DNA from 2 places in the Rhizobium sp. P2_G9 genome. Region 1 is predicted to be linked to the other one. Evidence: riboswitches for the same ligand, from Rfam matches in the RefSeq annotation. Region 1 holds a riboswitch; the other holds the start of a gene.
The links. Region 1 has a riboswitch for thiamine pyrophosphate ahead of thiC (phosphomethylpyrimidine synthase ThiC). Riboswitches for the same ligand answer to the same signal wherever they lie in the genome.
Positions count from the first base shown of each region.

Region 2: another riboswitch for thiamine pyrophosphate. It lies ahead of thiB (thiamine ABC transporter substrate binding subunit); the one in region 1 lies ahead of thiC (phosphomethylpyrimidine synthase ThiC).

Region 1 is NZ_JBFUFK010000026.1:38,222-46,214, reverse strand. Features, by position in the region: gene thiS (sulfur carrier protein ThiS) at 1-103, opposite strand, end outside; gene AC1DYF_RS21295 (FAD-dependent oxidoreductase) at 100-1,320, opposite strand; partial or broken gene thiC (phosphomethylpyrimidine synthase ThiC) at 1,322-3,130, opposite strand; TPP riboswitch at 3,223-3,342, opposite strand; gene AC1DYF_RS21285 (hypothetical protein) at 3,630-3,974, shown strand; gene AC1DYF_RS21280 (hypothetical protein) at 3,971-4,615, shown strand; gene AC1DYF_RS21275 (hypothetical protein) at 5,196-5,654, opposite strand; gene AC1DYF_RS21270 (hypothetical protein) at 5,801-6,208, opposite strand; gene AC1DYF_RS21265 (helix-turn-helix domain-containing protein) at 6,218-6,403, opposite strand; gene AC1DYF_RS21260 (hypothetical protein) at 6,544-7,263, opposite strand; gene AC1DYF_RS21255 (calcium-binding protein) at 7,480-7,993, shown strand, end outside.
Region 2 is NZ_JBFUFK010000002.1:110,175-118,167, reverse strand. Features, by position in the region: gene AC1DYF_RS02195 (M48 family metalloprotease) at 85-1,641, opposite strand; gene AC1DYF_RS02190 (thiamine ABC transporter ATP-binding protein) at 1,773-2,459, opposite strand; gene thiP (thiamine/thiamine pyrophosphate ABC transporter permease) at 2,456-4,042, opposite strand; gene thiB (thiamine ABC transporter substrate binding subunit) at 4,063-5,070, opposite strand; TPP riboswitch at 5,115-5,226, opposite strand; gene AC1DYF_RS02175 (propionyl-CoA synthetase) at 5,361-7,280, shown strand; gene AC1DYF_RS02170 (LysR substrate-binding domain-containing protein) at 7,260-7,993, opposite strand, start outside.

The DNA of each region.
Region 1 (7,993 bases):
CAGCGGTCGCCAGCCATCCGCCCTCATATTCGAGAAGGGTCATGACATCGGTGAGTGTTGCCGCATCGAGGTGATGATCTTCGCCATTGACGATCAGTTTCATGCCGTCGCTCCTGCCTTTGTTCGTTTCATCTCAGCCGTTGCCAAAAGCTCCGCCACCTGCCGGGCCATGGCCGGCGCCAGCAAAAAGCCATGGCGATAGAGCCCGTTGACATGCAGCACCTGTCCCGCTGCGATCACGCGCGGAAAATTATCCGGAAACGCCGGCCGCACACCCGCGCCGGTCTCGATCAGACGGGCTTCGCCAAAGGCCGGATGCAGGGCATAAGCGGCATTGAGCAGTTCCATGATCGAACGCGCGCTCGGCGACCCGCCCGCATCGCTCTCGATCATCGTCGCGCCGACCATGAAGCGGCCGTGCTGCCGCGGGACGATATAGATCGGGTGACGCGGATGCAGCAGCCGGACCGGCCGGGACAATGCGATCTCCTCTGTTTGCAGATAGAGCATCTCGCCACGCACGCCCCGCAGATGCTCCAGCTTGCCGATCATTGCAGAACCGGTGCAGTCGATGATCTGGTGATAGTCCGATGCAATCGCATCTGGATCGAAGGCCCCTCGCCAACCTTCGAGGTCGAGCCACTTGTCTCGACCCCTCCCTCGGCCCCTCACAAGGGGGACGGGCATAAGCCGCGGCTCCGCTGCGGCCCAATTGAGGCAGGGAGCATGCCGCAAGTCTTCTCCCCCCTTGTGGGGGAGATGGCCGGCATGCCAGAGAGGGTCTTGCGGCACATGCGACTGCCCTGGCTCAAATTGGCACTCGACCAAACCGTCAGCCACACCGAGATGAAACCGGACACCCTGCATCTGCAGCGATCGATGCAGGCCCTGCATCACCCGCCGCGGATCGAGATGCGCCTCCTCGCGGAAGAACAGCCCCTTGCGGAAGCGGCCGGCAAGCCCCGGCTCCAGCTCGGCAATGCCATCCTCACCCAGCCACTCATATCCGGATGTGCGTGACGCGAAGCGGGCAAGCTCGCCCAGATCTCGCTGCGGCGCGACCACCAGCGTGCCCTTGCGCATGACTTCGCCAGGCACGGCCGCCTCCCACCAATCGGCGGCAGCCCTGCCTTCCACGAGCACCCGCTCGTCGGCACTTTCCCGCTCGCACCAGGGCGCCAGCATGCCACCGGCCAGCCACGAGGCACCCGCCCCGATCGATGGTGCGACATCCCTGACATCGACAGCAAAACCGAGAGACGCAAGTTCATGCGCCACCGCGAGGCCGGCGACACCGGCCCCCCTGACGAGAATGCGCATCTCACTCTCCCACGGGCATATAGAGATCGCCGCCGGCGCGGTATTTCGCCGCCATGGCTTCGAGCCCCTACTTCTGCGCCTCGGCGCGCAGATCGTGCGAGATGCGCATCGAGCAGAATTTCGGCCCGCACATCGAGCAGAAATGCGCGACCTTGTGTGCCTCCTTGGGCAGCGTCTCGTCGTGGAAGGAACGCGCGGTATCCGGGTCGAGCGAGAGGTTGAACTGGTCCTCCCAGCGGAATTCGAACCGCGCCCGCGACAGCGCATCGTCACGGACTTTCGCCGCCGGATGGCCCTTGGCGAGATCGGCGGCATGTGCCGCGATCTTGTAGGTGATCACCCCGGTCTTGACGTCGTTGCGGTCGGGCAGGCCGAGATGTTCCTTGGGCGTGACATAGCAGAGCATGGCCGTGCCGAACCAGCCGATCATCGCGGCACCAATGCCGGACGTGATGTGGTCATAGCCCGGCGCGATATCGGTGGTCAGCGGTCCGAGCGTATAGAAAGGCGCCTCGCCGCAGACCGCAAGCTGCTTGTCCATATTCTCTTTGATCTTATGCATCGGCACATGGCCGGGGCCTTCGATCATCACCTGGCAGTCTCGGGCCCAGGCAATTTTCGTCAGCTCGCCGAGCGTCTCGAGTTCGGCAAATTGCGCCGCGTCATTGGCATCGGCGATCGAGCCGGGCCGCAGCCCGTCGCCCAGCGAGAAGGAGACGTCATAGGCCCGGCAGATGTCGCAGATTTCTTCGAAATGCTCGTAGAGAAAACTCTCCCTATGGTGATGCAGGCACCACTTGGCCATGATCGAGCCGCCGCGCGAGACGATGCCGGTGACGCGATTGACCGTCAGCGGAATATAGGCAAGCCGCACGCCGGCATGGATGGTGAAATAGTCCACACCCTGCTCGGCCTGCTCGATCAGCGTGTCTCGAAAAACCTCCCAGCTCAGGTCCTCGGCAATGCCGCCCACCTTCTCAAGCGCCTGGTAGAGCGGCACGGTACCGACCGGCACCGGCGCATTGCGGATGATCCATTCGCGGATATTGTGGATGTTGCGGCCGGTCGACAGGTCCATGATCGTATCGGCGCCCCAGCGGATCGCCCAGACCATCTTGTCGACCTCCTCGGCCATCGACGAGGTGACGGCGGAATTGCCGATATTGGCATTGATTTTCACCAGGAAATTCCGGCCGATGATCATCGGCTCGCTCTCCGGGTGATTGATATTGGCCGGAATGATCGCCCGCCCCCGGGCGATTTCCTCGCGCACGAAATCGGGCGTCACATAATCGGGAATAGCCGCGCCAAAACTCTCGCCGTCGCGCGCGAGCTTTTCCCGGATCGCCTTGCGTCCGATATTCTCGCGGATGGCGACGAATTCCATTTCCGGCGTGATGATCCCGGCCCGCGCATAGGCAAGCTGCGTCACCGCCCTGCCATCCCTGGCCTTCAAGGGACGCTCGCGCACCGGAAATTCCGGCGTCAGGCGGTCGCCGGTGACAAAGCCATTGTCCTCCGGCTTCACCACGCGCCCCTCATAAGCCTGCACGTCTCCACGCGCTTCGATCCATGCCTGGCGCAGCCGCGGCAGGCCGGATTCGATCGCCACGACATGCGCGGGATCGGTATAGGGGCCGGAGGAATCATAGACCGTCACCGGCGGCTCGCCAGCGGTCGGATGCAGCGCGATCTCGCGCATCGGCACCCGGATGCCGGGATGGATTTCCCCCTGGATATGAATCTTCGTCGACGCCGGAAGCGGGCCGGTGGTGACTGTCGGGGTTTCAGGCTTTGCGGCAATATTCATCGTGAGGCTCCAAAGTTTTCGCGTTGGAGACCCAGTCATCGAGCCGGAATGATGGAGAACGCCGATACGGATTCAGGGCGTGAATCCGCGTGTCGTCAGCGCTTGCACCGTCCCTACGCCAGTATGAACTGGATCAGGTTCAACGGGTCACTGCGCCGCGAAATCGCTCAGCAGTATCTCAGCCCCTTGTCGGGACCCCCCTGGTGAATGCGGTGAGGTTATGCGGACGAGTGGGGTTCGTCAAGCGTGCGAAAAGTCTGCAAGTGGGTGACTGCCGAATTGGCTGGATCCATTTTCTCTCCGTTTATCTCCGCGGATGCGGAGAATACGCTGCTCGCTGCGCCGTACAGCTCGCAATAGACGGTTCCATGACGGAGGGGTTTACGGCCTTCATGTTCAGTCCTGCAGGCTGGTTAAAAACCCCATCGGCCCTACCGAAGCCATTCTTGCACTCGACCCCGCATTTATGTAAAATTACGTAAAACATATGGAGGCCGCCATGCAGTCCATTCGATCAATCAATCTTCAAAAGAACCTCGGCGATGTCTTGCGCGCTGCCGATGTCGAAGCGGTCGTGGTGATGAACAGGGATCAGCCCCGCACGGTGGTCATGTCCGCCGAGGAGTTCATCCGCCTGAAGATCGCGGCCGGAGAACCGGTTCCCCCGGAGGTTCGCAAATCACGCCCCACGCTACATCGGCCAGTTGTCGACCCCTTGGGATACGATACCGCCGATCCCGACTTCCCATTGAAAGTGGCCAGGCACGCTGTCAGTGGGGAACACAAGGATGAAATCCGGTCGGAGGTGGCGGCCGCAATGCGGCGCTGGGGGATGGGCGGATGAACGACGGGATTGACCGCGCGCCGCGGCTTCTGATCCCGGACAACTCCCCTCTGTCCTTACTGTCTCATGCGGGGCTCGATGGCCTCGACGCCCTGTTCATCCCGGGAGTCGAGGTCTGGGTCACCGACATGGTGAAAATCGAATCCACGCGAGAGCCCGACCCCGGGGACGACCCCAGAAGAGAACAACGCAAACTCATCGGCGACTGGTTCGATGCCAACAAACATCGAATTTCGGTGATGGAGACGGAGGCTGGCCGGGAATATCTGAAGGCGATGGTCAACTGGACGATCGGCGGGAGCCGACCGGACTTGAAACCGAGTTGGACGGGCCGCGGCGATGCGAGCCTTCTCAATATCCTGTCGACCGCCGAAAAAGTCGTGAGGGATCACGGGGCCGTGGTTTTTATCGTCGATGATCGAAAGGCAAGAGCGGCGCTGCGGCAGGTGGAAAATCTCAACCTGGACATTCTCTCGACAGAGGCGTTTGTCTGGATGCTGGAGGACAAGTTCGGAGTTTCGAACGCGGCCCACATCTGGCAGACCATCGAACTCAGCGCTGGTGTCAACCTGCACGGCAAATCCAGAGTTCCGGACCCGCCGAAAGAAGATCCGGTCTTCGTTCGCAAGTCGAGACCATAGGCGGTCCCAGATGGGCTGTCCGTCTTGCTCGGCTGACTGGCGTGCGCTTCGATCCGTACAAAAGCCGGCAGGGGCGGTCGGGATCGAGCATTCGAACTCATCTGCTGCGGCTTTCGGGAGGCTGGCAGTCAATAGCTTTGCGCAGCGAACTTTGGGCAGCGAAGGTGTAGAGATTTCCGTTGCCAGCCAGGTGCCGCCAGCCTTGGGGACATCGGTACCTAATTCCGAATCGAAATGCTGGTGGGATTCCTACATAACTCCGGAATTTCGAAGTCGTTGGAAATCGGTCGATCCCCGCGCATGCGGAGAACACCCGATTGGTGCCGGTTACATCGCTGGCTTTCACGGTTCATCCCCGGGCACGCGGAGAACACGATTCCGTGCCGTAGCCGAAGACGCCATCGGCCGGTTCATCGCCACGCACCTCGTACTGCAGCGACTGAAGCGGGTTTCAAGTTTTGTTTTGTTTGGTTTTGTTTGGTCTCCATCTGCGTCTCAGTCTGTGTCTGTGTCTCTGTATGGTCACACAGGTGCGACACCGGTCCGACACCGGTGTCCCACGGGTGTCACGTGTCGGCCCCTAAAGGTCTCTCGACCGAAACAGGGCTGCATCGAGCCGCGATTGCTTTTCTGGCACTTTCTTGCGCCTTTGCTGGTCGCTCGCCTCGATCTCAGGTTCGACAATCTCGCGGATCATGTCGCTTTCGATGTTGCAGACACTTTTGAGTGCGCCTTTGAAGTGGCTGTCGTTGCAAATCGGGTTGGTCTCGTACCAGCCGCTGACGTAGATCTCGCTTGTCTCCGGATCGAACTGTGCGAGCCCACCGGCGACGACCTCGTCCCGCGCCTGGACATAGCGCTCCGCATCCCATCGTAGATCGGAGGCTGCGTAGCCATCCGGAATGCGAAAGCAGCCACACGCGTTCTGATGTTCGCCTGTGAGAAAGTAAAAATAGAGCAGTCTCGCGTCGGTAGACGCGAGACAGTGAAAGCGCTTGTCCCGCCAGATCAGTGGCGAAACCTTGGTGAAGTCACGCATGCGCGGCCCTCCGAAGTTCACCGGCAATCCGGCAGCCGTGACAGGCTTCCGTCACCGAAAGGGCGAACCGTTCGCGCAGGACCGGAATCACCATGGAGGGTGGCTCCTGCTGCTGCACAAGCCATTCTGCCGCTGCGCGGACGGGGTCAAAGGGAGGCGTTGTCATCGAACGCTGCTCCCTTCAGGCGCTTATGTGCGGCCATATGACAGGCGCGGCAGAGCCATTGGACATGTATCGGCCGCGAATAATCGGTATGGTGCGCCTCGGACTTCTCGCTGCCGTAATCTTCGCAGGCTCTCTGCGCGACGAGGCCCTGTCGAACGGCCGAGCGGAGCGCCATATGTGCCCACCGTTTCAGCGGATTTGCCCGGCTCCATTTCTGCTGACGGGTAAGCGACGGCATGGTCTGCTCCGTCGGCGGGGTGGGCGTATTGGGCTGAAGCTGGAGAGCGGCTTCGGCTGGTTTCCGTTCATCGACTGTCTGGCCGGTTGCCACGGTTCTCTGAGCCCGGCTGGTGCCGGGTTGCGCCGCCGGTTCGGTCGGTTTTGCCATGGCCACACCTCACGCCGCTGTCTTGGAGCTTGGCAGAGCGCGGACATAGGCATCCAGCTCTTCGGTGAGGATCAGCGTGCGGCGCCCGCTCTTCCTCGAGGTGAGCTTGCCCTGCTTGATCAGCGCGTAGAGTTTCGTCCGTCCGATGCCACAATAGGCAACGGCATCGTCGATCGTCATGGAAATTTTAGACATTGGTCCATCTCGCCGGGGAGACGCCCGGTGGCGCGAACACCGGTTCGTTCACCGGTGTTCGTCGCCCATTTTTCACACAAAAATCCAAATAGCAGGGATGCAAATAGGATTATTTTCCTTAGTCTATTTGCATCCCGCCTTCAATTGCCTCGTTTGGAGCGGAGGATGCGGGCGGCCATGGCTTGAGCACTCGGGATGCTCGGAACGATATCCGCCGGCATCAGCCGCATCGCGTAATGGAGGAAAGTTGCGAAGGGCGCGGCCGTGTCGTCCAGGGACCTCATCGAGCCGTAGGGAAGCCCGTTGTCTTTCGCCCAGGCCTTGGCGCGAACGACAAAGTGTTGCAGTGCCATGCCGACCTCGATGCCGTCTGAATCCTGAAATGTGTCCGGTACGCCCCCGGCGCTCTGGATTTTCGCAAGCGCTGCAGAGATTCGGGTGGCAACTTCCATCACCATATTGCGCGACAGAGAGATGGCGCCGACTGGTGCGTCCCCATCGTCACCGGGTGTCCCTTGCCCAACCGGCACCTTAAAACCTTCCAGCGCTTCGTCGAATTGCGACTGAAACTCATCCCAGGCGGCCTGCGAGACGCCCTTCGGAATGAGTGGCTGGCCAAAGGAAAACTGAAGAAGCGGCGTCAGAAGGGCATTCACGCTCTCCGCACATCGCTTGACATCGGCAACACGGATGGCTGCCTGCTCGAGCTGTTCACGCAAGAGATAATCATTGCAGAGGGTTTGAAAAGCTTCGCGAGCACCCAGCAGGACGGACCTGCCTAACGCCTTCTCCAGGTCGCGCCATTGTTCGGCCGATACCGCGATTTGCGCCGGCTCTTCGGATAGCGAGGCATAAGGCAACCTCTCCCCGTGGCGTGGCATCAGGCAACTATCCCGTTGTCAGTGTGCATTGCGGATTCCGTTGCATTGGCTCTGGCGACACTATCGTCGCCAGTCGTTCAAAGTCTACGGATAACGATTGGCCAGTGGCCGATTACCGGCCAGACCCGGAGGGCAAGCGCCTTTCATTTGCCGGATCAATATGATTACATGCTAATAAACATGGAGGAAACGGCAATGACAAAGACAGTCATCGATACAGTTGTCCATGAGGGAGTCCAAGACTTCAATCTGACCTCCTTGGTTGTGACAAAGACCGGCGGAATATCTCTGTTCCAGCAACAAGACGAGTGGGCAGTCAATGTTGTCACCACAGGGGTGGATATAACAGTTAACGGCTTCCTCGTTGCCTCAAGCCCGGTTAGCAATAGTGATCAACTATGGGCTCTCGGGATAAACAACCAGCAGAACAATACCCATATTGTCGTTGGCTCTACTGGTCTCATTACCGGAGATCAGGCAATTTTTTCCAGTGGCGACTTCGCAACGATTGAAAACCATGGCAGAGTTGAAGGGCAAGTCTACGAAGCGATCTTGCTTTACGGCGACGCCGCCACGTTGACCAACAGCGGTTATATCTTCGGCAGTCGTGGCGTGAAGGTGACCGGCGCCGGCAACACCATCGTCAACGACGTTGGCGGAACAATCACGGGAGCTGATGGTGTGGCGCTGTCGATAGAAACAGGGACGG
Region 2 (7,993 bases), on a different contig from region 1:
GTGGTCACCGGTTTCGGGATAAAGATATGCACAAAAAGAGCCAAGCGCCAAAGCGATCTGAAAGATCGCGACGCGCTTGGCGCGTTATTCGGCGACGATCTTTACCTTGTCGCCAGGCTTCACCGTCGCGTCGACCGACATGCCGTTCAAAAGGCGAAAGAGTTCCGGCTTGCGCTCGGTGCCGAGCATGCGATTGGCAAGCGTCGCGACCGTATCCGATGCACCGACGACGACGACACGGATGCGTAGCGGCTTGAGATTGGTGATTTCGGCCGGGGTGAGTCGGCGGAAGCTGGCACGCAGCTTTGCTGCCGTCAGCTGCAGGTCGTTGGCGTCACCCTTCGGCACCGCGGTCAGGAACCGATAGATTTTCGGCCCGTTGCGAACCACGGTGACGTCGAAATCCCAGCGCTCGGCCGAAGCGCGCGCCGTGGCAGCCGGCATGCCGTTGACGAAGGCCGGCCGGATCGTCTCCGGCATCAGACCCGTCACCCAGCCGCTGGAAATGTAGTCCGTCAGGCTACCCCCGGACGTGTCGTCGACGAGATCGAAGCGGATCGCCACCTGGTTCGGACCGGTCGCCATAACCGCTTCCGCCTTGTTGTCGATGCGGAAATTCGGCGGCACGTCGAAGCGGATGCCGAGATTGGGGTGCAGGAAGGTCTCGCCACGAACGTAGCCTTCTGTCGGGCTGTCGCCATAGAGCAGACCATCTATGCCGGCGAGGAAATAGTCGCGACCCTTGTCGCCCACCTTGCCATCCATGCCGAACTGGCGCGCATGCATGCGTGCCAGTTCGACGCGCTGCGGCGTGCTCGGATGGGTGGAGAGAAAGTCGAGCCCCTGATCGCTGTTCTGATCGCCGGCGTTATAATTCTGGAAGGCGCCCATCGTATCGAGAAAGCGGGCCGCGGCATAGGGATCGTAGCCCGCTTCGCCCAGCATCCGCACGCCGATCTGGTCAGCCTGCAACTCCTGGGCGCGGGAGAATGCCGCGAGCCTCAGCTTGGAGCGGGCCAAAGCCTGTTTGCCGGCGAGCTCGGAGGAAAGCACCTCGGTGACCACCCGGCTGGCGATCATTTCGGCCTCTTCCTTCTGCTGGCGAAGGATACCGTGATTGGCGGTGACGTGACCCATTTCATGGCTGAGCACGGCTGCAACTTCGGAAGCATCGTCGGCCAATGCCAGCAGGCCGCGGGTCACATAGATGTATCCGCCGGGCAATGCGAAAGCGTTGATTGCCGGCGAATTGAGGATGGTGATGCGATAAGTCTGCTTCGGGTTTTCCGAGACCGCCGTCAGCGCACCGGTAATGCGGGCGACAAGCTGCTCGGTCTTCACATCCTGATACTCACCGCCATAGGTGGCGAGAATGCGCGGGCGTTCGCGGGCGCCCATTTCTGCCCGCGGGTCGTTCTTCTGCACCTCGTCGACGATTTGCGGCGTCTGCGATGGCTGTACATCCGGCTGATAGCTCTGTTCGAGAAGCGACTGGCATCCGGTGAGTGCCAGAGTGGTGGCGAGGACCGGCAGGACGCGCGAGAAGGCGCGCGCACGGCTTCGCCGCTGCCGTGGGACGGCCGCTGCGATCGAGCTTCCGGTTGTTTTCACGCTCTCGACGGTCAGAGCACTGTCCTTCATTTGCCCATGGCATGCCGGGCGGGCACGGGCCGACCTTTATCCGATTTCCAGCCCGGATGCATAGCACAAAGTGGGAGGAAGCGGATGACAAAGTCTTAAAGGAATCGGTCGAATTTGAGGCTTGCAGGGCGTTAAACCGCGAATTCTGCGGATTGCTGCCAGACTGCAACATCGCCGGCGAACACATTGCGGCCATTGCGAATTTCCACGACGCGGTCGGCGAGCCGGGAAATTTCCTGGGCGTCATGCGAAATCATCAGCACCATCATTTGATTGTCCCGCTGCAACCGGACGAGCAGCTCGCCCATGCCGATCCGCAATGTTTCGTCGAGACTGGCAAAGGCCTCGTCGAGCAGCAGGAAGGGTCGTTTGCGCACCAGAGCGCGGGCAAAGGCGACACGCTGCCGCTCGCCCCCCGACAATTGCTGCGGCATGCGCTTTTCGAAGCCGGCCAGGCCGACATCGGCAAGCGCGTTCGAAATCCGCGCCTTGTCATTGGTGCCGAGCTTCAAGGAAGGCGACAGACCAAGCGCCACATTGGTGAAGACATCGAGATGGGCAAAGAGATTGTGGTCCTGGAATATGTAGGTCAGCGGCCGTTTTCCTGGTGGAAAGGCCGTGACATCCGCCCCATCGAGAATGACGCGACCTGCCTTCGGGATCTCGAAGCCGGCCAGCAAGTGGAAAAGTGTCGACTTTCCGGCTCCAGACGGGCCACTGATCGCCGCGATTCCCGGTCCTTCAAGGGCGAAATCGTAACAGAACCGGCTCTGGCCGAAATGGGTCTCGACAGCGTCCAGACGGAGGGCGGGGCTCATGGCAATTCTCCGGGCGCGCGGTCGGAGCGGACGGCGGGCAGCATCAGCGCGAGACAGATAGCGCCCAGGATCAGCGCCAGTCCTGCAGCATCGGTGGAGCGGTAACTGCCGAGCTTGGCGTAAAGCAACGCCGGCAGGGTGATGAAGTTCTCGCTGCCGAACAGCGCGACCGCACCCAGATCGCCCAGCGACAGCGCCATGCCGAAACCGAGCGCCGTCAACAATGGCCGGCGAAGCACTGGCCAGTCAATCAGCCGGAGCCGGCTCCAGCCCTCGAGGTCGAGGCTGTCGGCGAGCTGGCTGGTGCGAATGAGGTGTGTCTTCAGCTCCGGCGCCAGCACGCGGGCGGTAAAGGGCAGGGCCATCAGTATGTTGATCGCCACGACGAGCACCGGCGCGATATTCGCGTCGATGCCGCTGCGCAGCAGAAGAATGAACCAGCCGGAGCCGAGCGCCAGCGGCGGGACGAGCAGCATGAATTCGGGCAGCCGAAACAGGCCGGCGACGCCCGACACCCGGAGCGCCAGCCGCGCCCGCGCCATGACGAAGGTGATCAGCACCGATATCAGGCCGGCACAGGCCGCGATCGCGAGACTGGTGACCAGCGCCTGCTGGAACAATGGATCGGTGATAAGATGGAAAAGATTGGAGCGCAGACCACTGACCACCAGAGCCGCGAGCGGCGCACCGACGAAGATGAGAAACAGCGCCAGAATCAGGCTATCAGAAAATTTCGACAGACCCGTCCTGCCATCGGTGCGGAAAGCCCTGCCCTTTACTGCGCTACGATCCTGTTCCGGATCGGGAAACAATCGCAAAAGCAAAAAGATGAGCAGCGTCAGCACCAGCTGCACGGCGCTCAATGCCAGCGCCCGCGGCGGATCATAGTCGAATTTCAGCGCCTGGTAGATCGCCACTTCCAAAGTCGAGGTCTGCGGACCGCCGCCAAGCGTCAGCACGATGGTGAAACTGGTGACGCAGAGCATGAAGATCAGTCCGGCAATGCCGGGAATGACCCGCAGCAGCGCCGGCCATTCGACGAAGCGGAACAGCGAAATCCGAGAAAAATCAAGCCCGGCCGCCAGCCGCCATTCGTCGCGCGGCACGCTTTCCAGCGCCTTGACCATCAGCCGCGCGGCCAGCGGCAGGTTGAAGAACACATGGCCGACGAGAATGCCGGCGAGCCCATAAATGGACACCGCATCCTCGACGCCGGTCATGCGGAAAAGATCGTTGACGACGCCCTGCCGGCCCCAGATGGATACGATGCCGAATACGGCCGGCAGCACCGGCAGGCCGAGTGGCAGGAGCATCAGGCCAAGCACGAGCGGCCGACCGGGAAAATCCGCTCGCCGCGCGATCGCCAGCGCCGCCGGCAGCGCCAGCCCTATCGACAGCACCGTCGATGCCAGCGCCTGTTCGAGCGTGAACAACGTGACATGCCCCATATAGGAAAAAGGCGGCCAGGACGCATCGGCGCCACCAGCCACCAACAACATGCCAATGGCCGCCGCAACGAACAAAAGGATGGCGCCGAGGCTCAGAGAGCCCAGCGCAATCCAGATCTTCCGGTCTCGATCCATTGCCCAGTCCGGCTAAGCGATCAATTCATGCTCATTGCCGCCAGCCACTCGTCGATCCAGGCCTTGCGGTTCCTGGCGACCTCGGCTGCGGGGATGTTGAGCGTGATCTTCGGATGCACGATCTTGCCAAACACCGGATCGAGCGGAGCCGAGGTCTTGCCGACTGGCATCATCCAGTTGTTTTCCGGGATGATGTCCTGGAAAGCCGGGCTGATCATGAATTTCAGGAATTGCCGCGACAGATCGGCATTGCCGCTCTTGGTGATCGCCGCCACTTCGACCTGGATCGGATGGCCTTCGGCAAAATCGGCGGCCTGGTAGCGATTCACCTTTTCGGCAATCATGTGATAGGCGGGCGAGGTGGTGTAGGAGAGCACCATCTGCGCCTCACCCTTGGTGAACAGGCCATAGGCCTCCGACCAGCCGGGGGTAACGGTGAGAATACGCTTCTTGAGCTTCGCCCAGGCCTCCGGCGCCTTGTCGCCATAGACGGATTTCACCCAGAGCAGCATGCCGAGACCGGGCGTCGAGGTGCGCGGATCCTCGATGGCGAGCTTCTCCTTCGGATCGCCGTCGACCAGTTCCTTCAGGCTTTTCGGCGGGCTCTTCACCGTCTGCGTGTCGTAGACGATGGCGAAATGGCCGTAGTCGAAGGGCACGAAATAAGGGTCCTTGAAACCGCCCGGCACGTCGAGGCTGGACGTATCAATGCCATGCTCCGCAAGCAGGCCGGTGGCCTTGGCTTCTTCGGTCAGGTTGTTGTCGAGGCCGAGCACGATATCGGCCTTGGTCGCCCCGCCTTCCATCTTGAGTCGGGTCAGGATGGCGACGCCATCGGCAAGGCTGACATAGTTGACCTTGCAGCCGCAGACCTTTTCGAATGCCGCCTTGACCTTCGGTCCCGGCCCCCAATCGGCGGTGAAGCTTTCATAGGTATAGATGGTCAGCGTGTTCTCGGCGGCATGCGCCGACGAGAGAAACGACAATGCTGCCGCAGCAGCGAGTGACAGGAATGAAATCTTGCGCATCAGCGCCTCCATGGTTTCAAATGACCGGGAATAGGGCGCTGAAATCTTCTTTGCCGTCTAATCCCTCCGCCGGTACGAGCCGGATCAGGTTCTTCGGGTTGGTCGAAACCTCTCAGCCAGGAACCGCAAGCGGCCCAGGCACCCCGTTAGAGCAAGGCAATGATTAGACCTCTGTCACGAAATTGACAAGCGGCATGGTGACGGTCGGCTTGTCGGCTTTCGTCTCGCTTTGCCAGCCCCGAAAATTTGTTCATAATCCTTCCAAACGACGACTGGCCTGGGAGGAAAACATGGCGGGTCCATATAGTGACGTCTATGCCGAATGGCGGCGTGATCCGGAGGCATTCTGGCGGACGGCGGCAGGAGCAATCGACTGGTTCGAGCCTCCAACGCAGATTTTCGATCCCAAAGCCGGCGCTTACGGCCGCTGGTTTCCGGACGCCATGACCAATACTTGCTTCAACTGTATCGACCGGCATGTCGCCGCCGGTCGCGGCGGCCAGAAGGCGATCATCTACGACAGTCCCGTCTCCGGCCGGAAGGCGAGTTTCACCTATGCGGAAGCGCTCGCCGAGATCAAGGCGGTGGCCGGTGTGCTGCGCTCGCTGGGTGTCGAGAAGGGCGATCGGGTGATCATCTATATGCCGATGGTTCCCGAGGCACTGTTTTCCATGCTCGCCTGCGCCCGCATCGGCGCGATCCATTCCGTCGTGTTCGGCGGCTTTGCCGCCCAGGAACTGGCAACCCGTATCGACGATTCCCAGGCGAAGCTGATTGTCACCGCGAGTTGCGGGCTCGAACCGGGCCGCAGCGTCGCTTATAAGCCGCTGGTGGATCAGGCCATCGCGCTTGCCCGCCACAAGGTGCAGCATTGCCTGTTGCTGCAGCGGCCCGAGCTTGCGGCGGACATGCAGCCCGGTCGCGACGTGGATTTTTCCGATTCTATCGCCCGCATCCGCGCTGAAGGCGGGGACAATATCGATTGCGTGCCGGTGAACGCCACCGATCCGCTCTATATTCTCTACACATCCGGCACGACGGGCCAGCCGAAGGGCGTGATCCGTGACAATGGCGGCTATATGGTCGCGCTGCGCTGGTCGATGCAGAATATCTATGGCGTCAAGCCGGGCGAGGTCTATTGGTCGGCCTCCGATATCGGCTGGGTGGTCGGCCATTCCTATATCATCTACGGTCCGCTGCTCGCCGGCTGCACCACCGTGCTCTATGAGGGCAAGCCGGTCGGCACACCCGATGCCGGCGCCTTCTGGCGCGTCATTGCCGAGCACGGCGTCAACGCGTTCTTCACTGCACCCACTGCCTTTCGAGCCATCCGCCGCGACGATCCCAACGGCGATTTGGTCGGCAAATATCCCATGCCGCATCTGCGCGCTTTATTCCTTGCCGGAGAACGGGCCGATCCGGAAACACTCAAATGGGCGGAGCACCAGCTCGGCATACCCGTCGTCGATCACTGGTGGCAGACGGAAACTGGCTGGCCGGTCGCGGCCAATCCGCTTGGCATCGAGACGCTGCCGGTGAAATATGGTTCGACCAGCCTGCCCATGCCGGGCTACCAGGTCGACGTGCTCGACGATGCCGGCCATGCCGTGCCGCCTGGCGCGCTCGGCAATATCGCAATCAAGCTGCCGCTGCCGCCCGGCTGCCTGCCGAGTTTCTGGAATGCCGACGAGCGTTTCCACAAAGCTTGCCTCGATGAATTCCCCGGTTATTACAAGACCGCGGATGCCGGCTATCGCGACGAGGACGGCTATCTGTTCATCATGTCCCGCACCGACGACATCATCAATTGCGCCGGCCACCGTCTTTCGACCGGACAGATGGAAGAGGTCTGTGCCACCCATCCCGATGTCGCCGAAAGTGCCGTGATCGGTATCGCCGATGCGCTCAAGGGCCAGATCCCCTGTGGCTTCCTGGTGCTCAAGGCCAATGTTTCACGGGAAACGTCGGCGATCGAACAGGAGGTCGTGTCGCTGGTGCGCCGGGAGATCGGTCCCGTCGCAGCCTTCAAGATGGTGCTTTGCGTTGGCAGGCTGCCGAAGACGCGCTCAGGCAAAATCCTGCGTGGCACGATGCAAAAGATCGCCGATGGCGAACCGTGGAAAATGCCGGCAACGATCGACGATCCTGCCATCCTCACGGAAATCACCGAGGCGCTCAAGGCGCGCGGCCTATGCCAGCCCGCGCGCTGAGGCGAGCAGAGCCGAAAACCAGCCGGTGAAGGCGCGGGTTTCATGCGATGCCCGCGCCGAAGTGACCATGAAGTAGCTTTCGCTTTCCAGGGTGGCGATGTCCGAGAGCACGACGAGATCGCCGGCGGCGATTTCACGCGAAAAGACATCGACCGGGCAGAGCGCCACACCATGGCCCGCGACCACGGCCGTGGCCAGCAGGTTGAAATCTTGGAAGATCGGGCCGTTGAGCGGCGGCAATGGTACATGAGCTGTGCGGAACCAATCGGCCCAGTTGGCCGGATTCTCATCATGCAGCAGGTCGGCGGAGGCGATGTCCATCACAGTGACGAGTGGCGCCGGTCGGCGCGCCAGATAATGTGGGCTCGCCACCGGCCGATTGGCGCGCGAGAAAAGCCTGTGATTCAACGTTCCGCGTTCGTCGCCCGCTGTCAGCGTGATCAGCACATCCGCGTCGAGGTCGCCGAGGCGGTCGCTCGCCCGGGCATAGACGACCCTGAGTGCCAATTCCGGCTGGGCCGAGCGAAAATCCGCCAGCGCCGGGATCAGCCAACGGGCGGCAATCGACGGAATGCAGGCAATAGTCAGACCATGACCGGCGCCGGGCCGGCGGATCGCGCGGCACTGTGCCTCGATCTGGCGAAAGCTGTCGGTCACCACCAGGCTCAGGGCCAGTCCCGTCTCAGTGAGCGCGATGGCGCGGCCGGATTTCC